One region of the Paenibacillus sp. SORGH_AS_0306 genome, then DNA from elsewhere that is predicted to be linked to it. Evidence: predicted binding sites of a transcription regulator. Region 1 holds the regulator's gene; each other region holds the start of a gene.
The links. The regulator Rex, encoded in region 1, represses fermentation and respiration genes when NADH is low (regulators of the CRP and FNR family bind a similar motif). The targets are predictions, from matches to a motif close to TTGTGAAATATTTCACAA.

Region 1 (11,350 bases):
AGAATTAGATACTCTCACTTCTTATGTAGGTTCAGATTCATTAACCGCTGGTAAGCTTCAAATGAATGAAGTCGCCAAACTTTTGGGCGGAAAAGGCAATATTGCTATTATGGATGGCGATATGGGTAGCGATGCACAGGTTAACCGCACCCAGGGAAATAAAGACGTTATCGCTAAATACCCTAATATGAAAATTGTTTTTGAAGAAACAGCGAATTATGATCGCGCTAAAAGTATGGCACTAATGGCCAAATGGTTAGCATCCGGTCAACAAATTGATGCGGTTGTTGCCAATAATGATGAAATGATTATTGGGGCTATTCTCGCAACTCAAATTAATGGAAAAGATCAAAATATTGTATTTGCAGGTGTAGATGGTACGATGGATGCTTTGAATTTTATGAAAGCTAATAAATTAAAAGTTACCGTTTTTCAAAATGCATCTGCTCAAGGTAGTCAAGGTCTTCAAACAGCAATAGAAGCTGCTAATGGTAAACAAGTTCCTAAAGAAATCAGCATTCCTTATGAACTGATTACCCCAGCTAATGAAGAAAAGTATATAGCGAAATGGAAATAAGTATATATGAAGGAGTGGTCTGCGATGCGTCTATCTATCCTGCATAAGCTTTTAGCTGGATTTCTTGCTATTGCTCTTATTGCTGGCTGTGCGGGAGTGATCTATATTATGTCTCTTCAACAAATTCAGCAATCGATGAGTACAATTTTGGATCGTTATGTCACTCTAAAATCACAAGCAGATAATTTGAAATTTTATGCTACTACTCAAAATGGATATATGCAGACCTATATGCTGAGTCGCGATTCGTACTATGGTTCTCAATTATTAAGTACGAATGATCAGACGACCAAACTTTTGAATGAGATGAAAAGCTTAGTCGTCTCCAAAGAAGATACCGCTCAATTAGATTATATGCTGAAAATGAACGAGTATTACAAAACCCACGCTCAAGAACTGTTCAACCTGCCTCCTGCTCAAGTGGATCAATCTTATCTTGATGTGATTACCAGTGTTATTCCTGTAGGAAGTATTATTGTTAAGTTTGCTCAACAATTTTCAGATCAACAAGATGCTTTGATGACGGCTGCCAAAGATGAAAATACACAAAAAATAGCACATGTTCGCCAGCTAGCTATCGCAATCAGCATCATTAACTTCGCATTAGCGATTATTATTGGCATCTTTATTTCACGTCTTATCTCCAAACCATTACAAAAATTAAGTAAAGCAGCCAAATCTATTTCTACAGGGGATCTCAATATTGAAGATGTAAATGTTAAGCAAAAAGATGAATTAGGGGAGTTAGCGGTTTCCTTTAATAGTATGAAAAATAACTTGCGTCATCTTGTTCATGAAATTAATGATAATGCTTCGCACGTTATTACGATTTCTAAAGATGTTGCTAGTGGTACGTCTGAAACAGGTAAAGCTGCTGAACACGTTGCAGACATTATGTCTGATCTATCTAACAGTACACAGGATCAAGTTAAAATTGTAGAAGGTGGATTACAAACTGTCTATGATGTTAATAAAGATATTCAGCAGATTGATCAAAGTAGCCAGCAAGCGATGAGCGTTGCGCAACAAGCACAAAGTCAAGCGCTACTCGGTAATCAAGAAATAGTACATGTTATGAACCAAATGGATCAAATTCATCAACGTATGAGTAAATTGGAAGTGATTATTTCTTCGTTAAACAAACGCTCTGGAGAAATTGAAGAAATCAATAATGCAATTTCTTCGATTGCAGCTCAGACGGGTCTTCTTTCTCTCAATGCAGCAATTGAAGCTGCACGTGCAGGTGAACACGGACGTGGATTTGCTGTAGTTACTTCCGAAATCCGTAAACTTTCTAACGAAACCAATGAATCCGTAGATCGGGTGAGAGCACTTGTCAATGCTATTCAAAGTGAAACAAAAGGTGCTACCGAATCGGTGGAAAACATGGTTAAAGAAGTAAGTCAAGGTATTGCTGCGGCTCATTCTGTAGGTAATTTGTTTAATACCATTAAATCTCTAACCGATCATACCACTTCTGAAATTAAAGAAGTGACTGATTCTATCCATCATTTATCTGAACATTCACAGAAGATTGTCAAATCTATGGAAAATATCTCAAGCTTGACCGATCATGTTGCTTCTAACACTGAAAGCGTAAGTGCAGCTACAGAAGAACAATTAGCTTTTTTGGAAGAAAGTACAGCTCATACCGCCACACTTCATTCTATGGCTGAGAAATTACAAAATACGGTACTGCAATTCCGCTTATAATCTATGTTTAATTAACAAAAAAGCATGATCTTTGGATTCAGTATATGAATTCCTTAGATCATGCTTTTTTATATGGTTTGAGCTTGATGATGTTATTCTTGCCCTGTTCCTTTTAAAGTTGCAGGCAATTCCATAGGTCCACCTAATTTGGTTCCATCACGGAAATTGTAGAAAAGATAATAATAACGTTCATTCAGTTTGGCAAAAACTTGCCATGCGTATTTTCCATTATATGAGCCAGGTACAATTCGTACAGCTTCTGCTCCAGGCAAATCTTTTTGCAAAAGATCGGTGGCGGCTTGATAGGATACTGTACCTGCTGTTTTCTCAACATGCACTGCATTAGCTCCTTCTGCTACCGAACCGTCTATATTAAATTTGACCCAGACCATTAGATCTTCTTGTGCTGTATTTTTACCTTCTACGACCCAATACGTTGAACTATCTGTCCAGACGGAATTAAACGTACGCGTCACAGATACAATATCTGCTTTTTCCTGTGCGCTATTAATAGCCAGTTGTTCTTTACTCCATGGCTTTGCCATTACATGCACATAAAATTGATTTACACCTAATATCAGCAATCCTACTACAACGATAATGATTGCAATCCACTTGCCACTTCCCAAATTTCGCAAAACACGCCATCCTTTCCTGTCGACTTCCAGTTAGCGTTTAAGCAAACCTTCAAAAGCACTTTGGGCTTCATGACGAATTTTTTCTTCATCCAATGTTAATGATATACCGTCTTTGATCAATTGCTTACCGTCTACCCATACATGCAATACATCTTTAGCAGATGCAGAATAGATCGTATGTGAAATAAAATCAGTACGTGGTAAAAAATGCGGTTGATCTACATTAAGTGCTGTAATATCAGCTTTCATTCCTACAGCGAATGTACCTACATCATTCAAAAATACAGATCTTGCACCGTATTCAGTACCCATTTTCAATGCTTCTAATGCAGGCACAGCTGTTGGATCGCCGGATACTCCTTTATGAATAAGAGCAGCCAAACGCATTTCTTCAAACATATCTAGATTGTTATTACTTGCAGGGCCATCTGTTCCCAAAGACACAACAACGCCTGCACGCAACAGATCCGGTACACGCGCTACACCACTTGCTAATTTGAGGTTACTGCCCGGGTTATGAGAGATCGCTACTTTATTCTCAGCAAGTACTTCGATCTCTTCATCATTCAAATGAACAGCATGAGCTAACAATGCTGGACGAGTGAAAAATCCTAATTTCTCCAAATGAGCTACAGGACGTAGTCCATAATCTGTAACGTTTAATTGAACTTCTGCTAGTGTCTCAGACATATGTGTATGCAGCGGCAAATCCAAATCATGAGCTGCTTGTACAAATTGTTCGATGTATGCAGGTGGACAAGTATACGGTGCATGTGGAGACATCATCGTTGTAATACGTCCATTCGCTTGACCATGCCAATCACGTGCAAAGTCGATTGATTGTTTTAGCTTTTGCTTTTGTTCTTCTTCTGAACACAAGCCGATTACACCACGCATCAATACTGCACGCATACCCGATTGTTCTACCACTTCGGCTACACGTTCTGAGCGATCATACATATCGAGGAATGTAGTTGTACCGCCTTTTAACATTTCTAATACAGACAGAGCAGTTCCCCAGTATACATCGTCACTTGTAAATTTCGCTTCCATCGGCCACATTTTTTCTTGTAACCATACTTGTAGAGCAAGATCATCTCCATATCCACGTAACAACGACATCGCTGCATGACCATGACTGTTGACTAGACCCGGAATAAAAAACAAATGATTGCCATCTACTACGGTTGTGTCTTCTTCGATCACAGGTTCTTCTTCTCCAAGATACGTAATCCATCCATCTTCAATCACCATATGTCCAAAAAGCATTGATTTCTCTTCGCTCATTACAGCAAACATACCGTTTTTGATGACCCATTTGTTCGAGGTGTTATTCATTAGTTTCATGTTCCTTTCCATCTTCCAGATAATAGGCAAGGCTTAATAAATCCGTTGTAAAATCAGCAGTATGCACACGAATATGCGGTGGAGCTTTCAAAATAATCGGTGCAAAGTTCAAAATAGCCTCAACCCCTGCTTCAATTAACTGATCCGCTACACGCTGTGCTTCAACATTAGGCACTGTAACAATTCCGATACGAATACTTCTCGCTTTGACTGTAATTCCAAGTTCATCAATAGGCTGTACGACTAATGTATTGATTAAAGAGCCTACTTTCGAATCATTAGAATCAAACACAGCTACGATTTTCATTGTTTCTTTTAGATACATATTATAGTTAGAAAGGGCATGCCCTAGATTACCAGCGCCTACAAGTGCCACATTGATTTGTTGATCTAATTTTAAAATATGACGTATTTTCTCAATCAAATACGATACATCATAACCGATCCCTTTACGTCCAAAATCTCCAAAATAAGCTAAATCTTTGCGAATTTGTGCTGGATTCAAGTCTAGTTTTTGTCCCAGTTCTTGCGAAGACACTGTAGGAACTTCACGTGTGTGAAGTTCGTTCAGATATCTAAGGTATACAGGTAGTCTTCGCACGACTGCTTCTGATATTTTGTCGGATTTCATGCTTGCTCCCCCTCTTGATTTACAGTTTCCTTTTCAGGTTCGGCCTGGCTAAGCCATTCTGTAATACGGGGTACCATCTGCTCTGTCGGCATATGTTCCATTTTGGGACCGGGCAATGAATATAGAAAATGCTTGCCATAATAGGACTCGATCACACGAGTGTCATAGACAATAACGATTCCCCGATCACTAGATGTCCGTACTAATCTACCAAAACCTTGTTTGAAACGGATAACTGCTTGCGGTACAGATAATTTCATAAATGGATTTTTCTTTTCTTTTTTCAGCCGTTCACTTTTGGCTTCAAGCAGTGGATGATTAGGCGGTTGAAAAGGTAAACGTACGATCGCCAGACAGGTTAACGCTTCGCCTGGAATATCGACCCCTTCCCAGAAGCTACTTGTACCCAGCAACACCGAAGCGGAACGCTCTTGGAATCTTCGAGTGAGCTTGGTACGACTTCCTCCATCGACCCCTTGTCCAAATACTGCAATATCGCTATGTGATAACTTCTCTTTCAATGGCTCATACACCTGCTTGAGCATCCGATAAGAGGTAAATAACACCATCATTCGTCCATTGGTCGCTTTGGCAGTCTCCGCTAATGAGTTCGCTAACGTATCTACAAAGAACGCATCACCAACACTGCCTTTGACACTTGGAAAATCTCGCGGAATTAACAACAGCGATTGCTCACGATAATTGAAAGGTGAAGATAACTGTTCGGTCATCAATCGACCTTCTTTTTCCGCCTCTACAAGCCCTAACTGTTCAATCATATATTGGAATTTCTTTTCTATTGATAATGTCGCTGATGTCAAAATAATACTTTTCTTTTTATCAAAAAAGTACTCTTTCAATTGCTTGCTCACATCAACCGGTACAGCATACATCTGTAAAGACTTGCTACGGTAATTCCCATTAGCTTCATACCAGTAGACCGTATCTGTACTTTCCAGCTTCACAAATTGACGCAGATCATCTCGTACCACTGTTAAGTCTTTGAATAGACCTGATACGTCTGTTACCAGACTATCTGTGCCTAACTGCTCATCGCTGTCTTTGATCTGATTCATCACTTGCTCGCCTTTACGAATCAACTGGCTCAGTCCGATATGAATCTGATTCTCAAGCTCTGTAATCACATTCCATTCGGTCGGTTGCTTGTCTGGTAAAAGACGAAGTGTAAACTGCCCGGCTTCACCAGGAGCGGCATCACTACGCTGAGGTAACAAAGCAAATAGTAACTCGCTCAATTTATCCCAGTTTTCTTTGACATCTACAATTTCAGGATATAGATTATCAATCGCTATCGCCCAATCCATACCACGTTCATTGCCAGAAGAGCCTAATTGTTGACGCAAAATCGCTAACTGACCATTTTTGCTGTCTTTGAACAATCGTAACAGTGGATGAACCAATGTGAAATATTTCATATGCATACCCAAGTGCTTGCCTGCGACATCTTCTAGATGATGTGCTTCATCAATAACCAAGCGATCATAAGCAGGTAACAATTGATGTCCTGCTTTGACATCGGTAAATAATTTCGAGTGATTGGTAATGACTACATCTGCTGTACCTGCTTCATGCTTCGCACGATGGTAAAAACATTTGCGGAACCATGGACATGCACGACCCAGACAAGAATCGGTATCACTGGCTACCGTTTCCCAGAAGTCAGCACCACGATTACCCATATTGAGTTCTTCATCATCGCCAGTTTCTGTCGCATTTAACCAGACAATCATTTGAGCTGCAATCAATACATCTTCTTTAGGGCTTTGAAATTCTTTTGTATTTATTTTATGCTCAAATTTGCGCAGACACAAATAATGCTGGCGTCCTTTGAATACGGCAGCACGAAATGCAAATGGAACAACTTGAGTCAATAATGGAATATCGCGTTCTCGCAACTGTTCTTGCAAGTTAATCGTATGCGTACTTACCATGACACGATCGTTTTCTTTGACACTATGATAAATCGAAGGTAATAAGTATCCTAGCGATTTGCCTGTTCCTGTTCCTGCTTCGATCAATAGATGCTTATCATCGGTCATCGCTTTGATCACTTCTTCAAACATACGATTCTGCGGTTCCCGTTCTTCATAGTTAGGAAGCAGATTACGTAAGTTTTGTTTCACTTGATCTAAAAATTCATCAAATGAAACATCTGCAAGTGGCATATTACCTCGCTCTTCATGAGCCGGCAAAATTTCATTCCAATCGCCTACTTTTAACGCCAATTGACGGAAAAAGCGATGTTCGTCCAAATCTTGAATCGGCTGTGCTTCTTTCTCCATCCGCACGCCATCAAAATACCAACCCAGATCACTATCCTGATTATCAAATAATTCAGATAAACGCTGGACTGTAATTAATGGTAGATCATTTAACTCTTCCAAGCACTTTAGAAATACATGAGCGGTCGCTAACGCATCACTATCTGCTTGATGAGGACGATCATGGACGAATCCCAAGTCTCTGCTCACCATGCTTAACTGGTAGCTCGATAGATTCGGGAAAAAGATACGTAACAGATCCATCGTATCCAGCACTCGACCTGTAAATGCCAAATATCCGGTCTGATCTAAAGCACGTTGCAAAAATCCTAAATCAAAACCGACATTGTGCCCGACAAGCACAGCATCTTCTAATAGAGGAATCATCTCCAAGATAACATCGTCTAACTCTGGAGCATTCTCTACATCTTCATTTTTAATTCCTGTTAAACCTTCTATAAAAGGAGGAATCGGCACTCCCGGCTTCACCATAGAAGAATATACAGTGGAAATACTTAAATCATGATCTATAATGGCAAGCCCAACTTGAATAATATCATCGGTGGACTGAGTACCTGTGGTCTCAAAATCCAGTACGGCAAATTTCATGGATGTCTAAATCCTCTCCTTGCTGTCGTCTCAACCTGATGTCGAAATGTTCACCTATCAGCATACCAGAAGAAGACCGTTTTGAAAATCAAAGGGTGGGGAGTTATTCAAATTTTAGCTTTTCGTGGGGTGGCGCTGCGAGGAGAAAATCGTTATTGTCGTCGCTTGTTGCAAATCAATCCTTTGAATGACTGCTTTACAGGCAGGATTCGTTTACAAAGGCGAGCGCTTCGCTCTTTCAGAACGATTTTCTCGTCTCCGCTGGTGCAAGTGGATAAGCATAATGTTGAATAACCATTTAGAAAGTAGCAGGAAAAATATGCAGGAACTAATCTATTCTCTAAATAAAAAGAGGATCTAGTCATATATATACTAGATCCTTTTCTTTATCCCTGTTATATAACTAATAGACAATGTCTAAAAATCCTTCAATCTATAAAATGTTCTCCTGCCAAGAATGCTCCGGCAAGCCAACCTGAATAAAATCTTTGGATAGGGTAGTAGATATCTCCTCTAGCGAAGGGAATGGAAATTGTTCTGAAAGAGCGAAGCGATCGCCTTTTTACTATAATCCCTACCGCTATGCGGTATATTCAAGGGATTCTAGTAAACCAGCGACGACAAGAACAATTCCATTCCCGAAGCGAGGTACCTACCAACACTACCAACCCACTTTTATTCAACCCTCATTCTCACATAATGGTTGCGTGTACTTCTTTATGAGCTTCCATAACAGGTTTGTTTGTTTCATCTACAAATACAACCGTTGGGCGGTGAGTCGCTAATTCTTCAGAACTCATCATCGCATACGAGATAATAATTACAGTGTCTCCCGGCTGTACTAGGCGTGCTGCTGCTCCGTTCAAGCACACTACACCACTACCACGTTCACCAACGATAACATACGTTTCTAAGCGAGCACCGTTGTTGTTATTAACGATTTGTACTTTTTCATTTTCAAGCAAATCCGCTGCATCCATCAAATCTTCATCTATCGTAATACTACCTACATAATTTAGATTAGCTTCAGTTACAGTAGCGCGGTGAATCTTGGATTTCATCATCGTTCTATACATGTAAGGCAACACCTTTCGTTTCCAAAATAACATTATCAATCAGACGCGTACGTCCAAATTTCACAGCCAGTGCAATAATCACTTCATGATCCAATGTAGCTAAAACGGTATCTTCTGCTAATGATTCTAATCGTGGAAAACTTAAAATGTCTGCATAATCAATTTCAGCAATATCGGACTGACCGATTGAGGTACGTAGAAATGCTCGTACTTGACCTGCTGTCATCTCTTCTTGCTCTCGCATTTGTTGCTGTACCTGATGTAAAGAGCGTGAAAGTACTAATGCTTGCTCCCGTTCTTCACGAGATAGGTACACGTTACGAGAACTAAGCGCTAGACCATCTTGTTCACGTACAATAGGGCAAGGAACAATTTCAATATCCATATTCAAATCAGTCACCATTTGACGAAGCACAGCGACTTGCTGTGCATCTTTGGTACCGAAGAAGGCATAATCTGGCTTCACAATATTAAAAAGTTTGGTCACTACTGTAGATACACCATCAAAATGACCGGGACGTGAAGCACCACATAGGGTATCGGTAAGATCTGCCACAGTAACATGCGTTTTGATCGGTGTAGGATACATATCTTCTACACCAGGCATAAATACCAAATCGACTCCATTTTTTTCAGCTAAGGCTAGATCACGTTTTTCATCACGAGGATAACGTTCGAAATCTTCATTCGGTCCAAATTGAATCGGATTAACAAAAATACTGATTGCTACAATATCGCTCATTTCAGTTGCTTTTTGCATAAGGCTTGCATGCCCATCATGCAAAAATCCCATCGTGGGAACAAGTCCAACTGTTGCTTCATGATCTATAGTAGAACGCTGTTTGCGTAATTGTTTTACTTCTGCTCTCATTTCGGTGATGCTACGTACAACTTTCACGATTGAGTCTCCACCTTCCGTTTGGCTCCATATAACGATCCCAAAGCTTCTTGATCTCCACTGAATACATGCTGTTCAGCTGGAAATGCACCGCTTCTCACTTCATTAACGTACTCTTGCAAAGCAGCACGAATCGTATTCCCTACATCTGCATACGTTTTGACAAACCGTTTTTCACGATAAGACGATGTGTACTTCACAGCATCATGAAAAACAAGCACTTGACCATCACAGCCACGCCCTGCTCCAATACCGATCGTTGGGATCGATAATTGTTGGCTAATTGTGGTAGCTGCTTCTTCGGTAACCAATTCCAATACAATTCCGAATGCGCCTGCCGCTTCTAATGCAAGTGCATCATCCAATAAACGTTGTGCATCTTTTTCGTCTTTCCCTTGAATCCGGTATCCACCAATTTGGTGTACAGACTGTGGAGTTAGACCGATATGCGCAATGACAGGTACCCCTGCTTGCACAATAGCTTTGACCGTATCTGCAATCTCTGCGCCACCTTCAAGCTTAATCGCATGCGCATGACCTTCTTGCATTAATCGACGTACACTTTTCAGTGTCTCATCGATACTTCCGTGATACGTCATAAACGGCAGATCAGCTACAATAAACGTTGATCCCGCACCGCGAGCAACTGCACGTGAATGGTATACAATATCATCTATAGTTACAGGAATCGTCGAATCATATCCAAGCACGACATTACCTAATGAATCTCCAATGAGCAACATATCTACGCCTGCTTCTTCAGCAAGCTGAGCGGTTGGATAATCGTAGGCTGTAATCATCGTAATGGGATGACCTTCCTGTTTCATTTTTTTCATTTTCAAAATATTAAGCGGCATTTTGGCTGCCATGGTGACATCAAGCTCCTTTTAAGTTGGGTATAGTCTTTCGAACAAAATAAAAAACCTTTTAGTCTAGTCGTTCACTAAAAAGGTCCTGAGTCCAAAAAAGAGTCACTTTGCGATCATCTCTTCTGTCTCGGTCCTATAAAACGGCTCAGAGCAGAATTGAATGTAAGCCAACACCTCGCTTCACATATGTATCCTGGATGGGATACCTATTCAGTTATTACTCTAATTAGCGACTCAAAAATTGTAGGTTTATTTCTGCTGAATAACAGTGATCTATTCAACAGACAGATAACCCCGGTTATTGAGCTAATCCTTAGAGTGGCTTGCGTTAAAAGCTTATACTGCCAAGCGCTGATGGAAAGATATTTTGCTTTGCAAAAATCATTTTCTCATTGAACTTGGTCGCGCTTATACTGCTAAGCGCTGGTAACATCAAGTTAACATCAGAAAGTACGGTTCGGTCTTGCCGATACCGTCTTCCGATATAGTATACCAGAACAAATGGTTAAATTCACTATTTTATCTAACAATTATTTCTAGATTAAAATTCAATATCTCCTGAATAAATAGGAATAACCCGATCATCAGCAAGACGTAGTAGAAGTTCACCGTTCATTCCTAAACCTTGAGCGATCCCTTGAAAAGAACCTTGAGCATTGTGTACTTGAATCGATTTGCCAATCGAAATCGCCATACTTTCCCATAGCGCA
Region 2 (11,350 bases), 2.1 Mb from region 1:
GCCAGCGCCTACATCTTCTTTGAGCCATAACTTGATCCATTCGATAAGATTTTCCTGATAACCATTAAACATCATCACTACTCTCCTTTGTTAGCTCTTGATCGATTTGTTGTAAAATATGTTGTTGCCACTGATCATCGTTACGTTCTGGAAAATCTTCTCGATAATGTCCGCCACGACTTTCTTCCCGGTAAAGAGCAGAACGCATAACGAGTAGCGCACAAGTTAGCATATTAGCCAGTTCTAGCGCTTCGCGACTATTTAGAGGATATTCGAAAATGACAGCTAATGCTTCAAGCTTATCGATTCCTTCTTGAAGAGACGATGCTGTGCGACGAAGCCCTGCGTGTTGCCCCATAATTCCCTGTAATTCTAAGCGCCAGCTAATCCACTGCTCAGTAGAGTTTGTGAATTCAGGTACATTCTTATCATAAAAAAGATTCGTTTTGGGCAAAACACAATCTGTGTTTGATATATCGATCGGATTCAGTTGCAGAATCTGCTGTACGACTCTTTTTCCAAACACAATCGCTTCAGATAATGAATTACTAGCTAATCGATTTGCTCCATGAATACCTGTAGAAGATACTTCACCACAAGCAAACAAGCGCTGCACACTGGTCGCTCCTTGCAGATCTGTTTTGATCCCACCCATCATATAATGAGCAGCTGGTGCTACGGGTATCCAATCTTGTGCAAGCTGTAGACCGTAACTCATACAGGTCTCATAAATCGTTGGAAAACGGTGTTTTAATACTTCTTCTGTCTCATGTGTAATATCCAGATATACAAAAGCACTATCTTCTTTTTCCATTTCACTCATAATCGCTCTAGCTACAATATCACGTGGCGCTAATTCTAGTAATGGATGATAATTTTTCATAAAAGCTTCGCCTTTGCGATTCCGTAAAATCGCCCCTTCTCCGCGCAACGCTTCTGAAATTAGAAACCGTGGTGCACCAGGATAACACAAAGCTGTCGGATGAAATTGAATAAATTCCATATCTCGCACCTGTGCTCCTGCACGATAGGCCATCGCTACTCCATCACCTGTAGCCACATCTGGGTTCGTTGTATATTGATATAATTGTCCGCTACCACCTGAACAAATCACTGTTGCTTCTGCTTGTACGTAGATCAGACTACCATCCGGTTGTTTGACGATAACGCCTTTACATTCATTGTGCTCTGTTATGAAATCAATAGCGAAATGTTCATCCCAGACTTCAATTCGAGGATGTTCAGCTACATGTTGAGATAGCGCTCGAACAATCTCATACCCTGTAGAATCACCATTGGCATGTAAAATACGACGATGACTATGCGCACCTTCTCTGGTCAACTCTAACTGCCCATCAATCGTATCAAATAAAGTCCCCAACCTTATCAGTTCTTGTACCCCTGCTGGCCCTTCTTGCACAAGCACATCTACCGCAGATGAAGAACAAAGCCCTGCTCCTGCCAGCAATGTATCTTGACGATGATATAGAGGAGAATCATCAGTGGATATTACTGCCGCAATCCCGCCTTGTGCATAACGGGTATTGCTTTCTAACAGCGATTTCTTAGTGATCATAAGAACGTGCTTATATTCACTTGCCAAAATAGCAGCAAATAACCCTGCAATTCCTGAACCTATAATAATAACATCTACTTGTTTGTGAATATATTCACTCAAATGATAATCGATCAGGCGATTTGGGATCATTATGGTTTCCTCTCAATCGTTCAAGATGAAGATACTTGTAGCATCCGTTCTAACGAAACACGAGCCTGATCAGCAACAACAGGCGGTACATAAATTTGTGGTTTCATATGTTCAAGACAATTCACTAATTTTTTTAAATTGTTCACTTTCATATTCGGGCATACTAAATATTTACTAGCAAAACGAAATGTTTTATCTGGACTATCTTTACGAAGCTGATAACCTGTACCGTCTTCTGTACCTACAATAAACTCCTGACAAGGCGATTCTTTGCAATATTTAATAATCGCTGTTGTACTGCCCACAAAGTCTCCTAAAGCTACCACATCTGGGCGACATTCAGGATGAACTACAAATTCAGACTGAGGGTATTTGGCTTTCATCTCCATCACGTCTTTGACTGTTAACATATCATGAGTATTACAGTAGCCTTCCCAGATAATCATTTTTTTGTCTGTATGCTGTTGTACATAATGCCCTAAGTTTTTATCAGGTACCCAGATAATTTCATCGGAATCTACAGATTGAATTACTTTAACAGCATTAGCAGAAGTACAGCAGATATCGGTTTCGGCTTTAATTTCAGCAGACGAATTGATATACGTTACTACTTTGGCATTGGGATGTTTTTCCTTTAAGCGACGCAATCCATCGACATTGACCATGTCCGCCATCGGACAACCTGCCCGTTCATCAGGAATAATCACTGTTTTGTTAGGTGCTAGAATCTTAGCACTTTCACCCATAAAATGAACTCCACAAAATACAATCGTATCGGCTTCAGTCTGAGCCGCTTTTTGCGCTAGCAAAAAAGAATCACCACGGAAATCAGCTACTTCTTGAATCTCATCTCGTTGATAATAATGAGCCAAAATAATTGCATTGCGTTCTTTTTTTAATTGTAAAAGACGTTCCCTGAGCTCTGCATCCCGTTCTGCTTTCTTTTCTAGTGCTAACGCTTCCATCGTAATCGCTCCTTTTCATTGTTTGAGATTCATTTCACAATGTTAGACAGACAAGTAGGTTCTAGGCCAGTAGAAGATTGCTGCTTAGAGAGTTTGTGAAAAATATCCCGTACTACAGTGTAAGTTGTGTCTAATTTGTGATCAATGTTCAACCAATAATGTACACAATCCTATAGTCACTTGTCAATCAGTGAATTAGAGCAAGGATTTCACGATACACAAAAAAGCCCGAAGATCATTATGATCTTCGGGCTTTGATATTTGTTGCATCTGTCATATTGATTAAGAAGTAGGTGTGCTTCCACCTGTTCCATTTGGTCCACGATCTTCGCCAGGACCATTGGTAGGGCTGTTTGGAATATCTCCGTCTTTACCTAATCCAGGTGTAGATGGAGTGTTGTCTTTTTCCAAACTCAAAGAACCACCGATGGTATCTACAGTAGGTTCGCCACCTTCTGGTGTTTCCCCTGAACCACTTGTGTTACCATCGCCATTTGTATCACTTAAAGATCCAGTTTCAATCAATTCTTTGATTTGTTCCAGATCCAATGTTTCTACTTCAAGCAATGTTTGAGCAATCAAATGCATTTCTCTTGAATGTTTTTGCAATAATTCACGACAACGTTCGTAAGATTCCGTAATAAAACGGTGCATTTCTTGATCGATCTCATAAGCGATTTTATCACTATAGTTTTGCTCGTGTCCGATATCACGACCCAAGAATACTTGACCTTGAGCAGTACCGAATTGCATTGGTCCAAGCTTCTCACTCATACCGTATTCAACGATCATGCTACGTACGATACTTGTTGCTTGCTGGAAATCACTATATGCTCCAGTACCAATCTCGCCGATAAATAATTCTTCAGCAACACGTCCACCAAGCAATCCAGTAACTTTATCCAACAATTCCTGTTTCGTTACAAGCATACGGTCTTCTTTAGGAAGCATAATAACATACCCGCCAGCACGTCCACGCGGTACGATTGTTACTTTGTGTACCATATCCGCATGCTCCAAGAAATAACCGACAATCGTATGACCCGCTTCATGATAAGCAACGATGCGTTTTTCACGATCACTAATAACACGACTACGTTTTTCTGTACCTACGATGATACGGTCAATCGCTTCATCAACCTCAGTCATCGAAATATCACGACGATTACGACGCGCAGCAAGCAATGCTGCTTCGTTCATCAAGTTCTCCAGATCTGCACCTGTAAAACCTGTTGTACGTTTCGCAATTGTATCCAATCTTACGTTAGATGTAAGTGGTTTGTTACGTGAGTGAACTTTCAGTACTGCTTCGCGACCTTTCACGTCTGGACGATCAACCGTAATTTGACGGTCAAAACGACCTGGACGTAACAATGCAGGATCCAAAATATCCGGACGGTTGGTTGCAGCTACGATAATAATACCTTCGTTCGCTCCAAAACCATCCATTTCAACAAGGAGTTGGTTCAACGTTTGTTCACGTTCGTCATGACCGCCACCAAGACCTGCGCCCCGTTGACGACCGACTGCATCAATCTCATCGATGAAAATAATACATGGTGCATTTTTCTTCGCATTTTCAAACAAATCACGTACACGCGACGCACCGACACCGACAAACATTTCCACGAAATCAGAACCGGAAATGCTGAAGAACGGAACGCCTGCTTCTCCTGCTACTGCACGAGCAAGCAATGTTTTACCTGTACCCGGAGGACCTACAAGAAGTACCCCTTTAGGAATACGAGCTCCAACTGCGTTAAACTTACGTGGATCTTTAAGGAAATCAACAACTTCGACGAGTTCTTGTTTCTCTTCGTCAGCCCCTGCTACATCCTCAAATGTAATTTTTTTCTTCTCTTCGTTATACAAGCGAGCACGACTCTTACCAAAGTTCATCACTTTGCCGCCGCCACCCTGAGCTTGATTGAAAAGGAAGAAGAATAGAATAAACATGATCACAAGCGGTATCATCGAAGTGATAAATGACAACCAAATACTGTCGCCTTCCATCGGCTTGATGGTTACTTGTGTACCCCCATTGTCACTAGCTGTTTCGATCTCGTTGATCGCCGCATCAGTGGCAGGGATGTAAGAAGAAAACGCATTAGATTTAGCATCTGCTGGTTTATTTTTGTATTCACCTGTAACCAAATAGGCATAGTTATCAAACTGAACCGTAACAGAGGAGACATTACCAGCAGCAAGTGCTGCTTTAAGCTGATCATATCTTGGATTATCGGTAGCTTCACTTCCGTCACTAACGTAACGAACAATGCCCACCACGACTAAAAAAAGAATTAAATAGAAACCCGAATTCCGGATGAACCGATTCATCCCCTACCTCCTCTCGAGACACTTAAATTATTTTACCATAGCAAGACTTACGTTCTCAATAGAGCGCGAAGTCAAATAACAGATATTACGGTGTCGGACAATATATCGACACTTGGATATGCCTGTTATCAGAGCATAGGTAATTAGTTTGAATAAATTGCCGGCTTTAAAATCCCAATGTAGGGTAGATTCCGGTATTTCTCAGCATAGTCTAGACCGTATCCAACGATAAAAGCATCCGGAATAACAAACCCGGTATAATCTGCTTCTAAGTCGACCGTTCTGCCTGCTGGCTTATCGAAAAGAGTAACTACACGTACGCTACTAGCACTACGACCGCGCAATACCTCCATAAGGTAACTAAGCGTGAGTCCACTGTCAATAATGTCTTCTACAATCAGTACGTCTCGACCTTCTACAGAAACGTCTAGATCTTTAATGATTTTGACAACGCCGGATGATTTGGTAGATGCTCCATAACTGGATACCGCCATAAAATCAATCTCAAGCGGTACATCGATCCGCTTAACCAGATCCGCCATAAATACAAAAGCACCTTTTAATACACAAATCACAAGCGGGTTGCGACCCTTGTAATCTTCACTTAGCTTATTGCCAAGTTCTAAAATCTTCTGTTGAATCTCTTCTTCACTGATGAGTACTTCTTCAATGTCATTGCGCAACTTGGTTGAACCTCCTACATTATACTTATCAAGCCGAATCGACGATAATCAAACATTTTCTTCAGTTTTTATTCGCCTCATATGTACTACACAAGAAGTACCCGGGTGTATCAAGGCTGATCCCGAACGTCGAATTCCTGGAATCCATAGCACTTGACCGTGCACATCAGCCACTAAAGGCAAAGTATTACGCTGAGATAATGGTATTTTCTCATCGATAAAAAGATTTTTAACTTTCTTGGTACCGCCTTTTTCGTTCAGTTTGAACACATCGCCTGGACGGCGAGAACGCAAACAAAGCGGAAAAGTCAGTAAATCCGCATCAAACCATGCTTCTTCCAAAGAAAGTTCCATCTGATCTGAATCATTCCTACTCCATGGTAATAATCGGATATCTAATTGCTCTTTAGCAAAAGGAATAGATATCACTTCATTAGTACACAAAATCGGAATACAATATGGTTCATAAAGCTTTGGTGTACCTCGTGTCAACTGGATATGCTGATACTCGCGGCGACAAATAACTTTATCCCCAATATCCAGACTCCAAGTCGTGAGGTCACTTTGCATAATCTGCCCCCGAACCATCTCAATTTTGGAAAAATCAAATTGTTCGTAAGATGGTGACAGATAACTCAATATTAGTTTAATCAACCTCCGTTGTAAAGCGACATGCACTTCGACGAAAGAAGCAACTTCAAATGAAAACGATCCTTCTTCTTCTTTAACCAATTCCGCGTATAACGTCCCTGTTTCCTCTTGAATATAATCATTTTCAGTTCCGACAATTTCAGCAAGCCTTCCCAGAGACGGTACAAGCTGCTCATTAAATTGCTCTAAAAATGGTAAAACATCCAGTCGAATACGGTTACGCGTATACTTGCGGTGAAGATTACTGCTATCTGTAATATACCCAAAATGGCATTCTTCACAGGCATGAATCAAGGTCGTCTTGTATATACGTAAGAACGGACGTATAAGTTCCACATTTTTTTCAGTTCTTCGCATTTTTATTCCGCTTAATCCCTCTGCCCCTGCTCCGCGCAATATTCGCATCAATACCGTCTCCGCTTGATCATCCAAATGATGAGCCAGTGCGATAGAATGTGCTGACCATTTGGTAGCGATTCGATGCAAAAAATCATACCGTAATGTACGGGCTGCTTCTTGTGGCCCTTGACCGGTTTGCTCTATATACGCAGGAGTACTGACTTCCTCCAACTCAAAAGCAATCCCTAGATCAGAAGCAATTTGCTGAACCACCTGCGCTTCTTGAGCAGACTCTTCGGGTCGAAATCCATGATTCAGGTGAGCACAGATGAGCGTCCACTGATATTCATCGGATAAAGCATGCAAAACATGAAGTAGCGCCACAGAATCAGGGCCGCCTGAAACAGCGACAACTATCGTATCGCCTCTAGACCAGAGCTTCTGTTCATGTACAAGTGTTCTGACATGCTCTAGCAACGATTGCCATGTCTGTCCACTCATCGTCACTCTCTCCGTTTCTTGATCGTTTTTTACTTTTTAAAAAATAAAGCAATAAATAACGCAATACTCAAAATGATAATAGACCAGATAAACGCATTTTTTAAACGGCGGGTCACCGGATCACCATCCGTGGATTTACTACTCAAAAAGCGTGAGCCACCGACTGCTTTCCACATATGATAAGCTTCGCCGGTACTTTTAAATTCTCCACGCAAAGCGCGTTTTAACCAATCTGCATATAATGTCAATCCAGGTGTCCGATCGATCAGTGACACAAGATCAGCAACACTTCGTATTTGTGGCAATTGAGTAGCTATGATTTGTTGTAATCCCGGCTCGTTAAATAACTTGATACACATCACAGCAAAAGCAAATAGATCATACGCGTAATCACCTGTGCGATTGCCTGCTTTCCAGAATTTGCGATCATACCATTCTGTAAATTGATGCAGACTTCGCCCTGCTTGTATCGCCCCACCATAATCGATAAGTTCTACCTGTCCTTCGTCTGTAATAATCACGTGCTCAGCTTTTAAGTCACCAAATACCCAATTGGCTTCATGCAATTCACGTAAAATATCAAGCACACCTAAGCCTGCTTTACCGAGATTTTCACTGCCTTTTGCGCGAAGGAAGTTAGTTAATGTCTGACCTTTTACATATTTCATCACATAAAAAGGAATAATTAATCCGTCTTCTTCATAATCATCCGCATCATACAGATAACGATTCACCTGATTTTTTCCTGTTTCTTTCCAATGCTTATGTAAAGAAAAAAGAAGTTTGATCTCGGATTGTAACGTACGATTGTAAGTGCCCATTTTCAAAGCGTACAGATTGCCGTTCACTATAGCAGACACTAAATAAACGGTTCCATTGGTTCCGTTGCCCAGTACACGTTGCACCATATACTGTTGTCCTCTAGTTCTTCCGCTAATCATAGTACCTGGCGGCAATTCCGAATTAGTTGATATTGACACCGGGCTTCTCCTTCTCCTCTGAGGGCAGTCTAGATTTAGTGTACCATACCTATAGCAAAAAAACCGCAGATGCCAGGGCACCTACGGTCATTATTGATATGTTCTATATGCAAGGTAAGGATTAACTACGCTTGGCACCACGGCCTCCACGCTTGGATTCCGTATTTTTTTTGAGTGAAGAAATGCGTTCCTCACTATCTTTCATGAAGCGTGTCAATTTATCATCAAACGAAGGCTTGCCAACTGCTGGCTTGTTGAAAGAACGACCTCCACGATCACCGCCACCGCCGCGATTAAATCCGCCGCCGCCTCCAGAACGCTCTCCGCCATCTCTACCGCCGCCACCGCTGTTGCGTTGCTCAAAGCTACGCTCTGGACGAGGTGGTCTAGAAGATGGTGCTGGTTCTGCTGGTTTGTCAACTGCTTGTTTGATCGAAAGTCCGATTTTACCGTCTTTGTCTACATTGATGACTTTAACAGTAACGACGTCGCCCATTTTAAGATGGTCATTAACGTCTTTTACATAGTTGTCGGCAATTTCCGAGATGTGAACAAGACCAGTGACACCTCCCGACAAATCTACAAATGCTCCAAAGTGTGTTATTCCTGTCACTTTGCCTTCTAACTTGGTGCCCACTTCAATTGCCATAGAGTAAAATAATCCTCCCTTAAAATATACAGTAAAATCCCTTACGGATTACAATCTGCGTTGATTAAATTATAACGGAAGCCGAAAATAAGGTCAACTCACTAATACTCAGTTTTACGACTTATTTCACTTCATTATTCATTTACTGTCTGTTGCCTCTGTTGCCCAAATCGGTGTTTCGCCTGGTAAATACATACCATATTGCTTACGAGCGACTTGTCCGATATATTCCGGGTCTTCCAATCGCTTCACTTCACTTTGCGATTGAGCAAATGCTGCATCTGCTTGTTGCTTCTGTACTTGATGCTGAGTGAGTTCTTCTTTTTTCTCCGCTAAATGTATAGATTGCATAATGAACGTATACATCGCCCAGCCTAGGAATAACACCATGAAAAGCATCCAAATCCGTAGCCGTCTGCGCGCCCCATTGTTTCCCTGAGATGACTGATTATTTGTTTTGTAGTTACCGCTTCGAATCGGCGTAGGTTTTGAGTTCATTGGGTTGCCTCCTTGATGGTCTGTCGTCATTACATCGCTAACATTACATTTTAATTAACATTACCACAAAATAACGATTTGTAACACTTTGTCGACAAATTAAAAGAAAAAACAAAAAAGGCTGTCTCCAAGTCCGAAGACGTGAAGACAGCCTTTTTCAATAACAAGCAACCCGTGTATGATTGGATATTCACCAACATTAATCTCTAGAAAAAATATCATCCTGTCTTACGATAGGCTCTTCTTTGAGCAATGTATACATCGTTGCTGCTTCTTCTTTGCGCGTACTATCCGCCAAACGTTCTACTTGTACAGTGACTAGCTTTTGTCCAAACTGAACTGTAATCTCGTCACCGACTTTGAGCGTAGCACTAGGCTTGGCTTCACGTCCATTCAACAGGACTCGTCCCTGCTCGGACACATCTTTTGCCACAGTACGGCGCTTGATCAGTCTCGATACTTTCAGGAATTTGTCCAGACGCATTAGTTTACCGCTTCTTTAAGCTTGTTGCCTGCTTTGAATGCAGGAACATTGGATTCCGCAATGTTGATTTCTTCACCTGTTTGCGGGTTGCGTCCGGTACGAGCTGCACGTTTGCGAGTTTCAAACGTACCAAAACCGATCAATTGAACTTTATCGCCTTTTGTTAATGCATCTGTGATTTCACCAAGGAAACCGTTCAATACTGTTTCAACGTCTCTTTTTGTCAATCCGCTGCTTGTGGAAATGTTGTTAATCAAGTCTGTTTTATTCATTATTCAAAGCCTCCCAAATATTCAAAGAAATATAGCTGCGTTATTCAGATTGTCTATTGATGCACAATATGTTTACGCAAAGTTGCTTGCCTACAGTATATTACATTCTTCATGACATCCCAAATTCCTCTATGTTTACTGGAGTAATTGGTGCCATAAGCATCATAGCATACCGTAAGCGTGTGCTTCAACGCTGCTAGAAAGATCATAACATAAGAACGTATGCTCTGCTTATTTTTTTCGAAATAATTGAATTACTGTTTATTTTGTAATTTGGCTTCATCCCATAGCTGATCGAGTTCTACCAAAGACATAGACAGAATATCTTTACCCTGCGTGTGTAATGCCTGTTCAATATATTGAAATCTGTGTTTGAATTTGCGATTAACCAGTGCTAGCGATTGCTCAGGATCGGCATTGATAAAGCGAGCAATATTGACTGCACAGAAAAGCACATCGCCTAACTCCAATTGCTGATCCAGTACATCATGACCTTCACGTACAGCTTCTTTCAGCTCTAGCAATTCTTCATCCATTTTGGCAAAAGCGCCTTCGATGTTTTCCCAATCAAAGCCTACTTTTGCTGCTTTTTTCTGGATTTTGTAAGCTGTCAGTAGTGCAGGCAGATCCCGTGGAACACCGTCTAAAAGAGAAGCTGTAGCATCTAACGTGCCTTTGAGTTTTTTCTCTTCGGCTTTCATAGCATCCCAATTTTGGAGAGCCGTCTGTGCGTCATTGGCTTCGCGGTCACCAAATACATGCGGATGACGGAAGATCAGTTTTTGATTCAGACTTTCAATCACATCATAGACTGTAAAAGCTCCTGTTTCTTCTTCGATTTGAGCATGCAGCATAATTTGCAACAATACATCGCCCAATTCTTCTTGCATATGTTCTGGATCATCATCGTCTATCGTTTCTAACACTTCATACGTTTCTTCGATAAAATTCTGACGAAGCGATTGATGTGTCTGCTCTTGATCCCACGGACATCCACCCGGACTACGCAAAATTCCTACAATCTCATGCAGACGAGCAAACGTACGATTACGAATCTGTTCATCTTCTGTACGAGGTACATAGATCAGCGATAAATTGCCATAATTTTCAGTACGATCTAATTCGTATACAGGTGTGCGTTCGATGATTTCTTTGCCTTGCACTCCTAGATAATGACACACGATCACTTCAAAATCATCTGGATACAGCTCCATCAAGCTTAATTTTACATCGGAAGCCGTAAACGTATCATAGACTTGCCCAATTACGGTATGAAGCTGAGG
Region 3 (11,350 bases), 1.4 Mb from region 1:
GTGCTTCAATTTTTCCGCAAGCTCGCAGCCAATGATAAAATAGATTACAATTTGGCAGTCTATGAATCAGAGACAGAATCCGGTCATTTGAATCGTTCTCTAGCTTATTTCCTCAAGCAAAATGGGATTATTAAAGATCCGGTAGATGATGTGTTAGAAGTGTATTTCCGCCATTGTTCGATTGAAGTGAATTGTGCAGATCTGGCACGAATGGCGCTTGTACTTGCTTTTGACGGTGTAGATCCTTGTTCTGGTGAAGAATTGATTCCACGTCGTTATGTACAGATAGCCAAAACATTTATGATTACATGCGGGATGTACAATGCTTCTGGAGAATTTGCGATCGATGTCGGTCTGCCTGCTAAAAGTGGAGTGTCAGGTGGAATCTTGACGATGGTTCCCGGACAGTATGGCATCGGATTGGTAGGGCCTTCACTGAACAAAAGAGGCAATAGTATCGCAGGTGTACATTTGTTAGAGCGTCTATCTAAAGAGTTCGATTGGAGCTTATTTTAAGGTGATATTTTGGCATAAAATGAAGTACATTTAGACTTTGTGGATAGTATTTAGCTAAAAAAGAATAATAGTTAAAAGTTAAAAACGTCTAAATTCTCTAAAAACAGAGGAATTTAGACGTTTTTTTGTGATAAGTGTTGACAAATGATAATGATTATCAGTATCTTTAAACATATGCAATTATAGCTTTTATAACAACGACTATAAATGAAAACATAGATTTTGATGTAGAAAGAGGCTTGCTTATGAATCGCAGCAATGTTGTGAAAGGCAGACAGACCTCACCTAAAGAGCAGATATGGTCGCGTCCTTACACAGCAATTTCGATCATCATCGGTGGGCTTGTCCTGTTGATATTAGGTTGTGCATTTTCAATTGCAAAAGGAAGTAAAGATATTCCGCTTGAAGAAGTCTGGCAAGCGTTAGTGGCTTTTAATCCTTCAAATAGTGATCATCAAATCATTTGGGAACTTCGCTTACCACGTACGATTGCAGGTGCACTGGTTGGAGCGGCTTTTGCTGTATCCGGCGCATTGATGCAAGGAATGACACGCAACCCGATCGCAGACCCGGGGTTACTCGGGGTTAATGCAGGAGCAGGATTTGTGTTAGCACTTTGTTTTGCTTTTTTTCCAGGGCTGTCGTTTAATCAATTAATTCTGTTTTCTTTTGCAGGAGCAGCACTTGGTGTAGGGCTGGTCTATGGAATCGGTTCACTTGCCAAAGGTGGACTAAGTCCGGTACGTCTGGCATTAGCAGGATCAGCAGTTGCAGCTTTATTAGTCGCATTATCAGAAGGGATTGCATTGTATTTTCGAATCTCACAAGATATAGCGTTCTGGTATGCCGGTGGTGTCGCAGGGGTTACATGGTCGCAAGTAGATATATTATGGCCATGGATTCTGTTAGCGCTAATTGGCTCTTTATTCCTTTCTCGTTCGATAACGATTCTCAGTCTGGGTGATGATGTTGCTTCTGGATTGGGACAACGTACAGCGTTAGTACGCTTAGGCGCTGTACTGGCTGTCATGGTGTTAGCAGGCGCTTCGGTATCGACAGTAGGAGCTGTAGGCTTTCTAGGTCTAATGATCCCGCATGCGGCGCGTGCGATGGTAGGTGTCGATTATAAATGGGTGATTCCTACGTCTGCGATTCTAGGAGCATTGTTGATGGTATTTGCAGATACGATAGGACGATTAAGTAATCCTCCTCATGAAACACCGGTTAGTGCGCTTATTGCTGTAATTGGTGTGCCTTACTTCTTCTATATTATTCGGAAGAAAGTGAGGGATAATCTGTGAATCAAGCGATGTTTCACCGGAAGCGTACGATACGCACAACCATTACATTAATTGTGTTAGCACTGATCGCTTTTGGCGTTTTGTTGCTAAGCATGAATACAGGATTTAGTAAAATGTCTCCACTGGAAGTATTAAGTACTTTATTTGGAGGCGGAACACCGAAGCAACATTTGATTTTATTTGAATTTCGATTGCCCCGAATTGTGATTGCTTTGTTAGTAGGAATTGGCTTGGCGATAGCAGGAGCTATTCTGCAAGGGGTATCTCGCAATGGACTCGCCGATCCGGGGATTCTTGGTATTAACTCGGGAGCAGGATTAGCGGTCGTATTATATGTAGTGACGAATCCGCAACGTGAATCTACTTCACCGATGTTATTGCCTTTTCTAGCATTAATCGGAGCCTTTGCAGCGGCGATTATTATTTATCTGATGGCATACAAACGTCATAAAGGGATATCGTCTGCACGTCTGGTCTTATCAGGGATAGCACTTGCCGCAGGAATTAATGCATTGATGATCGTACTTACGATTCGATTAGATCCGAATGAATTTAACTTTATTGCTACATGGCAAGCGGGAAGTATCTGGGGCAGTAGCTGGAAATTCGTGATTGCTTTATTACCATGGTTAATCGTACTTATTCCGATAGCGTTGTGGAAAGCAAGACAATTGGACGTGTTCTCTTTGGGAGATGAGACAGCTACAGGGCTGGGCTCACATCTGAATATACAAAGAATGATATTGTTAGTCGTTGCGGTAGCGATTAGCGCCGCTTGTGTAGCAGTGAGTGGAGGGATTGGATTTATTGGTCTACTTGGTCCGCATATTGCTCGTCGTCTGGTAGGGCCTCGTTATGAGCATGTGATTCCGGTATCTGCATTGATCGGCGCTGTACTGTTGCTAACAGCAGATATGGTCGGTCGATCACTATTGCAAAATTCTGAAATTCCCGCAGGGGTGATGGTCGCTATTATTGGTGCACCATACTTCTTATACTTATTAGCACGTTCCAAAGCATAACAGTAAATGATATGCGCAGTATTACCAAGCAAAATATAAAATGAATAAGTTGTGTCGCTGTTGCTAATGATGAATGGTAATCGTTCAATATAAGATTGAAAATACAGAGTGAAGTCAGGTGTATCATACATCGGGTTCACTGAAAAGGGTGGATAACAATGGTTCGTTTAATGACGTCTAAGCTTGATATTGCATATGAAGATCGTTTGATTGTACAAGACTTGAGTGTACAGATTCCTCAAGGACAGATTACAGCATTAGTCGGAGCCAATGGTTCAGGCAAATCAACGATACTGAAAACGATGGCACGTATTATGCAACCCAAATCGGGAGCAGTATTACTGGACGGCAAATCGATCCATAAACAATCTACTCGTGAAATTGCCAAGCAATTAGCCATTTTGCCTCAGAATCCGACAAAGCACCTGAAGGATTAACTGTCACTGAATTGGTATCGTACGGACGTTTTCCTTATCAAAAAGGATTCGGTTCGATGAAAGCAGAAGATAAAGCGATGGTAGAATGGGCTATCGAAGCGACAGGTATGGTCGATTTCTATGATCGTCCTATCGATCAGCTATCCGGTGGTCAGCGTCAACGTGCCTGGATTGCAATGGCACTTGCACAAGATACCGAGATTTTATTTTTGGATGAGCCGACGACCTTTTTAGATATGGCGCATCAATTAGAAGTACTGCAATTGTTAGAAAAGCTGAATGCTGACTCTCAACGTACCATTGTGATGGTTGTGCATGATCTGAACCATGCGTCTCGTTATGCTCATCATATGATCGCGATCAAAAATGGTAAAGCGGTAGCAGAAGGAACACCAGTAGAAGTGGTTTCTTGTGATGTGCTTCGTAACGTATTTGGTATCGAAGCGGATATCGTTACAGATCCGCGCAGTGGAGTGCCTTTGTGTCTGCCTTATGCGCTAGAAGGTCATATTGCTGAAGCAGTACAAAAAGAACAACAAGTGAGCGAAGTTCGTCATCAACATGCCATGCGTATAGCACACAACTAATAATAGAATACTAGTAGGTATATCAAATCAGTAGTTTTCTTCTTGTATAGGAGAGAATTACTGATTTTTTTGTGCAAAATAAAAAAGCAAAATCGTATAAAAATGATTTTGCTTTTACAATAGAAAATGATCGAAAGACGAATTTGCAAAATAATATCTACGATCTGTTTAAGGCCACAACTGCTGATGTGTCCATTGCCCATCATGGAGAATATACTGATAACGTGTATGTTTGCGATCAGGATCGGCTTGCCAGAATTCGATCTCTTGAGCATGAACAGCAAATAGTCGCCAGTTCGGTGTCACGACATCAGGATCTTGTTCGATCTTTTGCTCTTGCATAGCAACCGAGCGTTCCAATTCTTCTTCGCTTGCTAAAGGTTGGCTCTGGCGTTCTGTCATTGCAACAGCACGTGCGATAGGGGAACGTCTTCTCAAATCGATAGCTCCTGCTTCAAGTCCCATATCTTCCGCTATACCTCGAATACGAATCTGTCTACCTAACTCTGGCCAGTAGAATGTTAGTGCTACCTTTGGATTATGCTGGATATGTTGACCTTTCTGACTTTCTAAGCCAGTAGCAAAATAAAACGAATCGTCTTTAGCTTCTTTAATAATCAATACACGTGCATCTGGAAAACCATCCGAATCGACAGTAGAAATAGTCATCGCATGCGGTTCTTTAACCTTCATTTCAATAGCTAATTTCATCCAATTTAAAAAGAGATCTGTCGGACAATCCGGTAGAGATTGAGTATCCCATGTAGGGAAAGGGCCAGATAAAGCTTTCAAACCACGCAAGATATTGCTTGATTGTGCACTCATATTACTAACCACCTCTATATCTAATTTGTTCTCACTATAACATAACCAATGTATAGCAAATAAACCCGATAATCAAAAATGGCATACTAGAAACATATCTATATATAACTTTATAAAACTTTGTGAAAATATGAACAAATTGCGAACTTATCGTAAACCTCTTGTAATGTGATAAAAATCACAATATAATAGCAACACAAGGTGAATTAATTCACAACTTAAACAAAACGAAAAAAGACCATATTAAAAAATAGAACAGTCAGCTAGAAGATGGACAGATAGAGAAACTACACACTTCTCTTACTCCTAACATCTTAATTCACCTGAATGTGACTTGTCGGATAGTTAGCACAGACTGTACACCATTGGATAAGAAGAATTTACAATAATAAAAATACAGATTTATCAGGAGGAACAAACCATGAAAGTAGCTGTTATAGGATGTACTCACGCAGGAACTGCCGCTGTTGTTAATACCGCTAAATTATACCCGGATGCTGAGATCACTGTGTATGAACGTAACGATAATATCTCATTTCTATCTTGCGGGATTGCGTTATATGTAGGTGGCGTTGTTAATGATCCAGACGGATTATTTTACTCTTCTCCAGATCAATTAGCTGCTCTAGGAGTAACGACTAAAATGTTGCATGAAGTGACAGCGATAGATACAGACAACAAAACATTGAAAGCTCGTGACCTGACTACAGGTATTGAACTTACAGATACGTATGACAAATTAATTATGACTACTGGTTCTTGGCCGATCGTTCCTAAATTTGAAGGGATCGAACTGGATAACATTTTACTTTGCAAAAACTACAATCACTCGAATACGATTATTGAAAAAGCACAACATGCTAAAAACATCGTCGTTGTCGGTGCAGGTTATATCGGTGTTGAACTGGTAGAAGCATTCCAAATGAATGGTAAACAAGTTACTTTGATCGATGCTGAAGAACGTATTTTGAGCAAATATCTTGACCCTGAATTTACAGATCGTACCGAAGAGTCTCTACAAGAACATGGCATTGAACTTGCGCTATCTGAGAAAGTGGTAAAATTCACAGGTGAAGATGGTAAAGTCACAACAGTCGTTACTGACAAAGCGACACACGAAGCAGATATGGTGATCTTATGTATCGGATTCCGTCCGAATACTGAATTGCTTAAAGGACAAGTCGATATGTTAGTCAATGGTGCAATCTTAGTCGACAAATATATGCAAACAAGCAAAAAAGATGTATTCGCTGCTGGAGATAGCTGTGCGATCTTCTACAATCCTACAGGTAAACACGCCTATATTCCTTTAGCTACCAATGCAGTACGTATGGGTACACTTGTTGCTCGTAATCTAGTACAACCGACTAATGAATATATGGGAACCCAAGGAACATCTGGTATCAAAATTTACGAAGATAATATTGCATGCACAGGAATGACTGAGACAGCCGCTCGTGAAGCAGGCTTGAATGTAGAAACAAGCACCATGCACGATCACTACCGTCCAGAATTTATGCCGACACATGAGACAGTGACCTTGAAAGTAGTCTATGAAAAAGAAACACGCCGTATCTTAGGTGCACAATTGATGTCTAAAGTCGACTTAACTCAATCGATCAATACGATCTCTGTCTGTATCCAAAATCAAATGACAGTCGATCAATTAGCCTTTATCGACTTCTTCTTCCAACCACATTACAACAAACCGTGGAACTACTTGAATACAGTAGGGTTGCAAGCATTAGCACCAATTCAGACGCAACAAGAAGTTCACGCTTAATTAAAGAAGAACAAAGTAAATGTGTATCATGGCAAGCTCCTATTTATCATTATAAAAGTCTACCCCTAAACAAAGCCTGTACAGTTCCCCCACTGTACAGGCTTTTGTGCTTAATTTCACAAAACTTTTCGCAAAGTGACATTTGTTACTTTTTTCACAAAGTAGTTGTATTAAAATTGAAATATGAAAAGGTAATTTAATTATGCGGAAATAGATGCTTACAAGGGGGATGCAACACATGGCTTATTACAAACCACAACAGATTGCAATGAATACGATTGAGACTGGAATTATCAAAGCCAAGTCGACATGGATACAGATGTTAGTACTTGGCTTTTTGGGTGGAGCTTTTATTGCATTAGGGTTTTTGTTAGATATTCGAGTGATCGCCAATACACCTGAATCCTGGGGAAGTTTTGCTAACTTTATCGGGGCGGCATTGTTCCCTGTAGGATTGATTCTGGTACTTGTAGCTGGTGGAGAATTGTTAACCGGTAATATGATGGCTGTTCCATTAGCGCGGATGGCAAAGCGGATCAGTACAGTAGAAGTTGCCCGTAATTTACTAGCTATTACAGTAGCCAATCTATTAGGTGCTTTATTTGTCGCTTACTTCTTCGGGCATGTAGTAGGGTTAACCGAGACAGGTCCTTACTTAACCAAAACGGTAGAAATGGCAGGGCACAAGTTAGAAGGAAGCTTTGCACAGATGTTCTTATCCGGGATCGGTTGTAACTGGTTGGTGGCTCTGGCTGTCTGGTTATCCTATAGCGCAGATAGTATCAGTGGTAAAATACTAGGAATCTGGTTCCCAACGATGGCATTTGTCGCTATCGGATTTCAGCACGTTGTCGCTAATATGTTTTTGATTCCAGCCGCAATCTTTGCAGGGTATTATTCTTGGGATATGTATTTTATGAACTTTATTCCAGTATGGCTAGGTAATCTAACCGGTGGAGCGGTTTTCGTAGCAGGAATTTATTTCACAGCTTATATCAAAAAAGAAAACCAACTAACACCTGCCGGTTCAGGACATGCTCAACATAACGAACCTACTGTTTCAACGATGCCAGCAGTATCGGCTACATCAGCATTACCTTTACAACATAGCGATCAAGCGCATTGATATAGCAAAATAAAAAAAGGTCTCCTTCTTATGGAAGACCTTTTTTTGATTTTCAAATATTAAATTTGCTCATACAAAATCTTAAATGAAAAAACTTCATTTTTTATTAAAATAAAATACAATAAAACCTAATAGAAAAATAGAAGTAACCACGATCGCTGGTTTGATTCTCAAGGAACTTTTATTGTTTATAGGTAGATTTGTGACTCCTCCATCTGAAACTGGTTCATTAGATATAGCAGCTATTTTTGATCTCTGTTCTTGCGATGAAATAATCTTTGCAATAAAATCCTCAGAGTTAAAGACATCAAAAGCATTCATATTATTAAGCATACTATCTTTTAAAAGAGCTACTTTTTCTACGGTATCTTTTTTAGTAACTAGTGCAATGATCTGATTAGCTCCATCGTACAAAACTTTACTATCTTTATTATAACCAATTAAGCTTTTAGCTTTTTTAATTTGATTAGCAAAATCAGTATCTGTAGAAAATTGAGTAATTTCATTATAATCAGGTGCACGATCTGCAAAAGCAATAGCCTTGCTTCTATTATTACTTTCAATTACAAATAAATATCCATTAAATTGTAAAAAATTATCTAATGACGATGATTTATTATGAACATCATTTTTCACATGGTTAGCCGTATTAATCATATAGACAGAATATCCATCACCTAATTCTGTCTTTTGGTCTGTTCCCTTATTTACGATACTATTGTTTTTAGAGTTTTTTGTAAGTATATCTAGCTCAGTCTTTTGCTTTTTTAAATCCTCTTTAATAGCTCCTTCGATGCTAGAAGGTATTGAAGACGCAAATGCTGATATAGGTATTAACAACAAAATCATTGTTAATAATATAGCTTTCTTAAACATGTATGTTCCTCCTCTTTTATTTATTTTATATATATTGAATCTATGGATCTGTCCCAATGGAAAGAAGAGTTATTTACAAAATCGTTATAAAGGTTCTTTACAATATGTTTATTATAAGTCGATTGTTTTAAATACATAATTAGAAAAATTACTGTATACTTACACTTTTAACGAATATAATCTAAGATTTGTTCCACTACAATCTCCGAAAGAGCAGGTGATATTTTTGCATATTCAAGAACTATCCCTAGATCACAATGTACCGCAGATTGGAGTATTTTTAGATCAGCATAATATGAATAATGATCTTCATATCCCTGATTATGAAAGTATTCCTTTCTCACTGGCTGCTTATGAAGGGGAACAATACATCGGTGGAGTGACAGGGGCTATGGCATGGGGGTTACTCTATATTCGATATCTGGCGGTTGATCCTGCATATAGAGGTCAGGGCGTTGGAGCGAAGTTGTTACAAGCGATTGAAGATCAAGCAAGACAACAGGGCGCTACCATAAGTGAATTGACGACGATGAGCTGGCAAGCTCCGCATTTTTATATGAAATATGGATATGTGATCTTTGGAGAAATAAAAGATATTCCGATCAAAGGACAATCGAAAATATACTTACAAAAATATTTATAAATAAGTATTACAAATGGAAAAATATTATATATTTATAAATATGTAATATATTAAGGTTGATATTGGGTAATAGAGAGAGAACGTGAATCTCATACTGATTGATCAGGAGCGTAAAAATGAATAACCGGAGCAAGTGGAGTATACGTTACCAGGAATTAGAAGTTGAAAATATTCATTTGAAATCTTTAATAGATGAACATCTTGAATATCGCAACCTTGCTGAACAAACGTTACGACACAATGCTGAATTTCTTGCGATGTTGAGTCATGAGATTCGCACGTCGATGAATGCTATTTTGTCATTGACTGCACTACTCGAACAGACTTCGGTCAATACAGAACAGCGCTATTATTTGGATTTAATGAATACTAGCAATGTCACATTAGTGGCGTTAGTGAACAATATATTGGATTTGAGTAAAATGGAAGCAGGTAAGATGCAACTGGATCATGATCCTTTTGATCTGATTAATGTTATAGAAGATTTGCTCTATTCTGTTTCTCCGCGTGCTTTTCAAAAAGAGGTTGAAGTGATTCTTGCTATTGAATCGGAGATTCCTTTATTTGTGATGGGGGATGCGCTTAAAGTAAGACAAATGATTATGAATCTGGTGCAAAATTCGATTAAATTCACACATAAAGGCGAGATACAGATATCATTACTAATGCTTGAATCTGCTGTAGAACTGGCTTCAGTACAAATCATTATTCGTGATACAGGGATTGGAATGTCGGCAACACAGCTATCTCATCTTTTTCATAATTATAGTCAGGTTCATAAGTCGGATGATCATCATTACGGCGGAACAGGGTTAGGATTAGCTATTACAAAGCAGTTGATTGAATTAATGAATGGAAAGATCGAAGTGAAAAGTGAAGTCGATATAGGAACAGAGATAAGTATCGTATTCAATTTTAAAAAATATATGGAAGTGCCTGCCATTCCCTTCAAAAAAGATCTATTATCACTGATGAATGTGATGGTACTGGATCAAAATAAAACCAGTAGTCAATTAATCTGTAATCTGCTGATAGAATGGGGAGCTAGCGTAACATATCGATTGGAAATGAATGAGGAATTTTTTGAAGACATTCAAGAGAGTACGTATGACCTGATTCTAATCGATCTGCGTACGATCAACCCACATTTGTGGGAACGCGAAAAAGCAAATTTGAAAAAACAACCATTGGCTGTATTAGCTCCTCTGGGCGATAAAGTGGAAGGTGAATTTAAAGATATGTTTAAAGCGGTGATCACTAAGCCTATTCGCAAGCTTCACTTACTCAATGGTGTATTAGCTGTAGAGATCGATTAACATCAAAAAACTGCTGTACGATTCATCTTGACTGAATACGTATAGCAGTTTTTTTGTACTTTTATTTTTTGGCTTTCGCAAGGATCGTATTTAACAAATGTAGTTTACGGATCGGTTTGGTAATAATCGTCTGAAATAACGCTCTAAATTCACCTTCTATTTTGTTGCCAAGTGGGGCAAGCAAAAATAGCGGTTTATCTTGTAACATCTTTTGGTGATGTTCCCACGCCTCCATATCAATACTATCCAGATCCAGTAGACAGACATCGAAATGTTCATGTTGAATCGTATTAAAAAACACATCATTCATTTCTGAGATCACACTAACATCTGCGCCCCAATCAGACAACATCATCGAAATTAACTCCAGGCTAGTTGTATTATTGTCTATTAACAAGATGCGTACATCTTTAAGTACATCCTTTTCAAAAGGAATAGAAGGCAGATCAGTATATCGTTCAAATTCAATACTGACACTAAATTCAGAACCGACATCTTTTTTGCTAGTGACTTCCACTGTACCTTTCATCAATTCGACAAGGCTTTTAGTAATCGCAAGCCCTAGCCCTGTACCTCCGTATTGATGATGTTCGTTATTATGATGAACCTGTACATAGTTTTCAAATAATTGCGTTAGTTGCTCCTCAGACATCCCAATCCCTGTATCACGAATAGAAATTTTAACAGTAAGATTTTGCTCATCTTCTACCGGAGAAAGCAATAATAGCGATACCAGTATTTCACCTTCGTGTGTGAATTTAACTGCATTTTGTAATAAATTCATAATCACTTGCCTGATTTTGAGTGCATCTCCGATCACAAACAAAGGAATATCTGACTCAATATCAAGAATCACTTCTACATTGTTTTTGAACGCTTTGGGAGATAGGGCATAGACCAGATCTTCAATCGTATTTA

Region 2: nadA (quinolinate synthase NadA) is a predicted target of Rex. The motif match lies at 2,696-2,713, and genes of this name have one in related genera.
Region 3: QE450_RS17470 (formate/nitrite transporter family protein) is a predicted target of Rex. The motif match lies at 6,576-6,593, and genes of this name have one in related genera.

The regions. Positions count from the first base shown of each region.
Region 1 covers NZ_JAUTBP010000001.1:2,532,411-2,543,760, forward strand. Annotated here, with positions in the region: gene QE450_RS10920 (sugar ABC transporter substrate-binding protein) at 1-577, shown strand, start outside; gene QE450_RS10925 (methyl-accepting chemotaxis protein) at 602-2,290, shown strand; gene QE450_RS10930 (cell wall elongation regulator TseB-like domain-containing protein) at 2,383-2,928, opposite strand; gene QE450_RS10935 (amidohydrolase) at 2,959-4,266, opposite strand; gene QE450_RS10940 (redox-sensing transcriptional repressor Rex) at 4,259-4,906, opposite strand; gene dinG (ATP-dependent DNA helicase DinG) at 4,903-7,797, opposite strand; gene QE450_RS10950 (hypothetical protein) at 7,879-8,091, shown strand; gene panD (aspartate 1-decarboxylase) at 8,490-8,873, opposite strand; gene panC (pantoate--beta-alanine ligase) at 8,866-9,771, opposite strand; gene panB (3-methyl-2-oxobutanoate hydroxymethyltransferase) at 9,768-10,640, opposite strand; gene QE450_RS10970 (biotin--[acetyl-CoA-carboxylase] ligase) at 11,182-11,350, opposite strand, start outside.
Region 2 covers NZ_JAUTBP010000001.1:4,620,731-4,632,080, reverse strand. Annotated here, with positions in the region: gene nadC (carboxylating nicotinate-nucleotide diphosphorylase) at 1-75, opposite strand, end outside; gene nadB (L-aspartate oxidase) at 65-1,708, opposite strand; gene nadA (quinolinate synthase NadA) at 1,729-2,673, opposite strand; gene ftsH (ATP-dependent zinc metalloprotease FtsH) at 2,956-5,010, opposite strand; gene hpt (hypoxanthine phosphoribosyltransferase) at 5,154-5,693, opposite strand; gene tilS (tRNA lysidine(34) synthetase TilS) at 5,742-7,184, opposite strand; gene QE450_RS20450 (protein kinase domain-containing protein) at 7,214-8,164, opposite strand; gene QE450_RS20445 (S1 domain-containing RNA-binding protein) at 8,286-8,813, opposite strand; gene QE450_RS20440 (FtsB family cell division protein) at 8,952-9,311, opposite strand; gene QE450_RS20435 (RNA-binding S4 domain-containing protein) at 9,511-9,795, opposite strand; gene QE450_RS20430 (HU family DNA-binding protein) at 9,795-10,067, opposite strand; gene yabN (bifunctional methyltransferase/pyrophosphohydrolase YabN) at 10,322-11,350, opposite strand, start outside.
Region 3 covers NZ_JAUTBP010000001.1:3,957,442-3,968,791, reverse strand. Annotated here, with positions in the region: gene glsA (glutaminase A) at 1-516, shown strand, start outside; gene QE450_RS17495 (FecCD family ABC transporter permease) at 762-1,817, shown strand; gene QE450_RS17490 (FecCD family ABC transporter permease) at 1,826-2,839, shown strand; partial or broken gene QE450_RS17485 (ABC transporter ATP-binding protein) at 2,998-3,863, shown strand; gene QE450_RS17480 (pyridoxine/pyridoxamine 5'-phosphate oxidase) at 4,032-4,688, opposite strand; gene QE450_RS17475 (FAD-dependent oxidoreductase) at 5,110-6,471, shown strand; gene QE450_RS17470 (formate/nitrite transporter family protein) at 6,710-7,597, shown strand; gene QE450_RS17465 (hypothetical protein) at 7,694-8,473, opposite strand; gene QE450_RS17460 (GNAT family N-acetyltransferase) at 8,700-9,116, shown strand; gene QE450_RS17455 (sensor histidine kinase) at 9,233-10,432, shown strand; gene QE450_RS17450 (ATP-binding protein) at 10,494-11,350, opposite strand, start outside.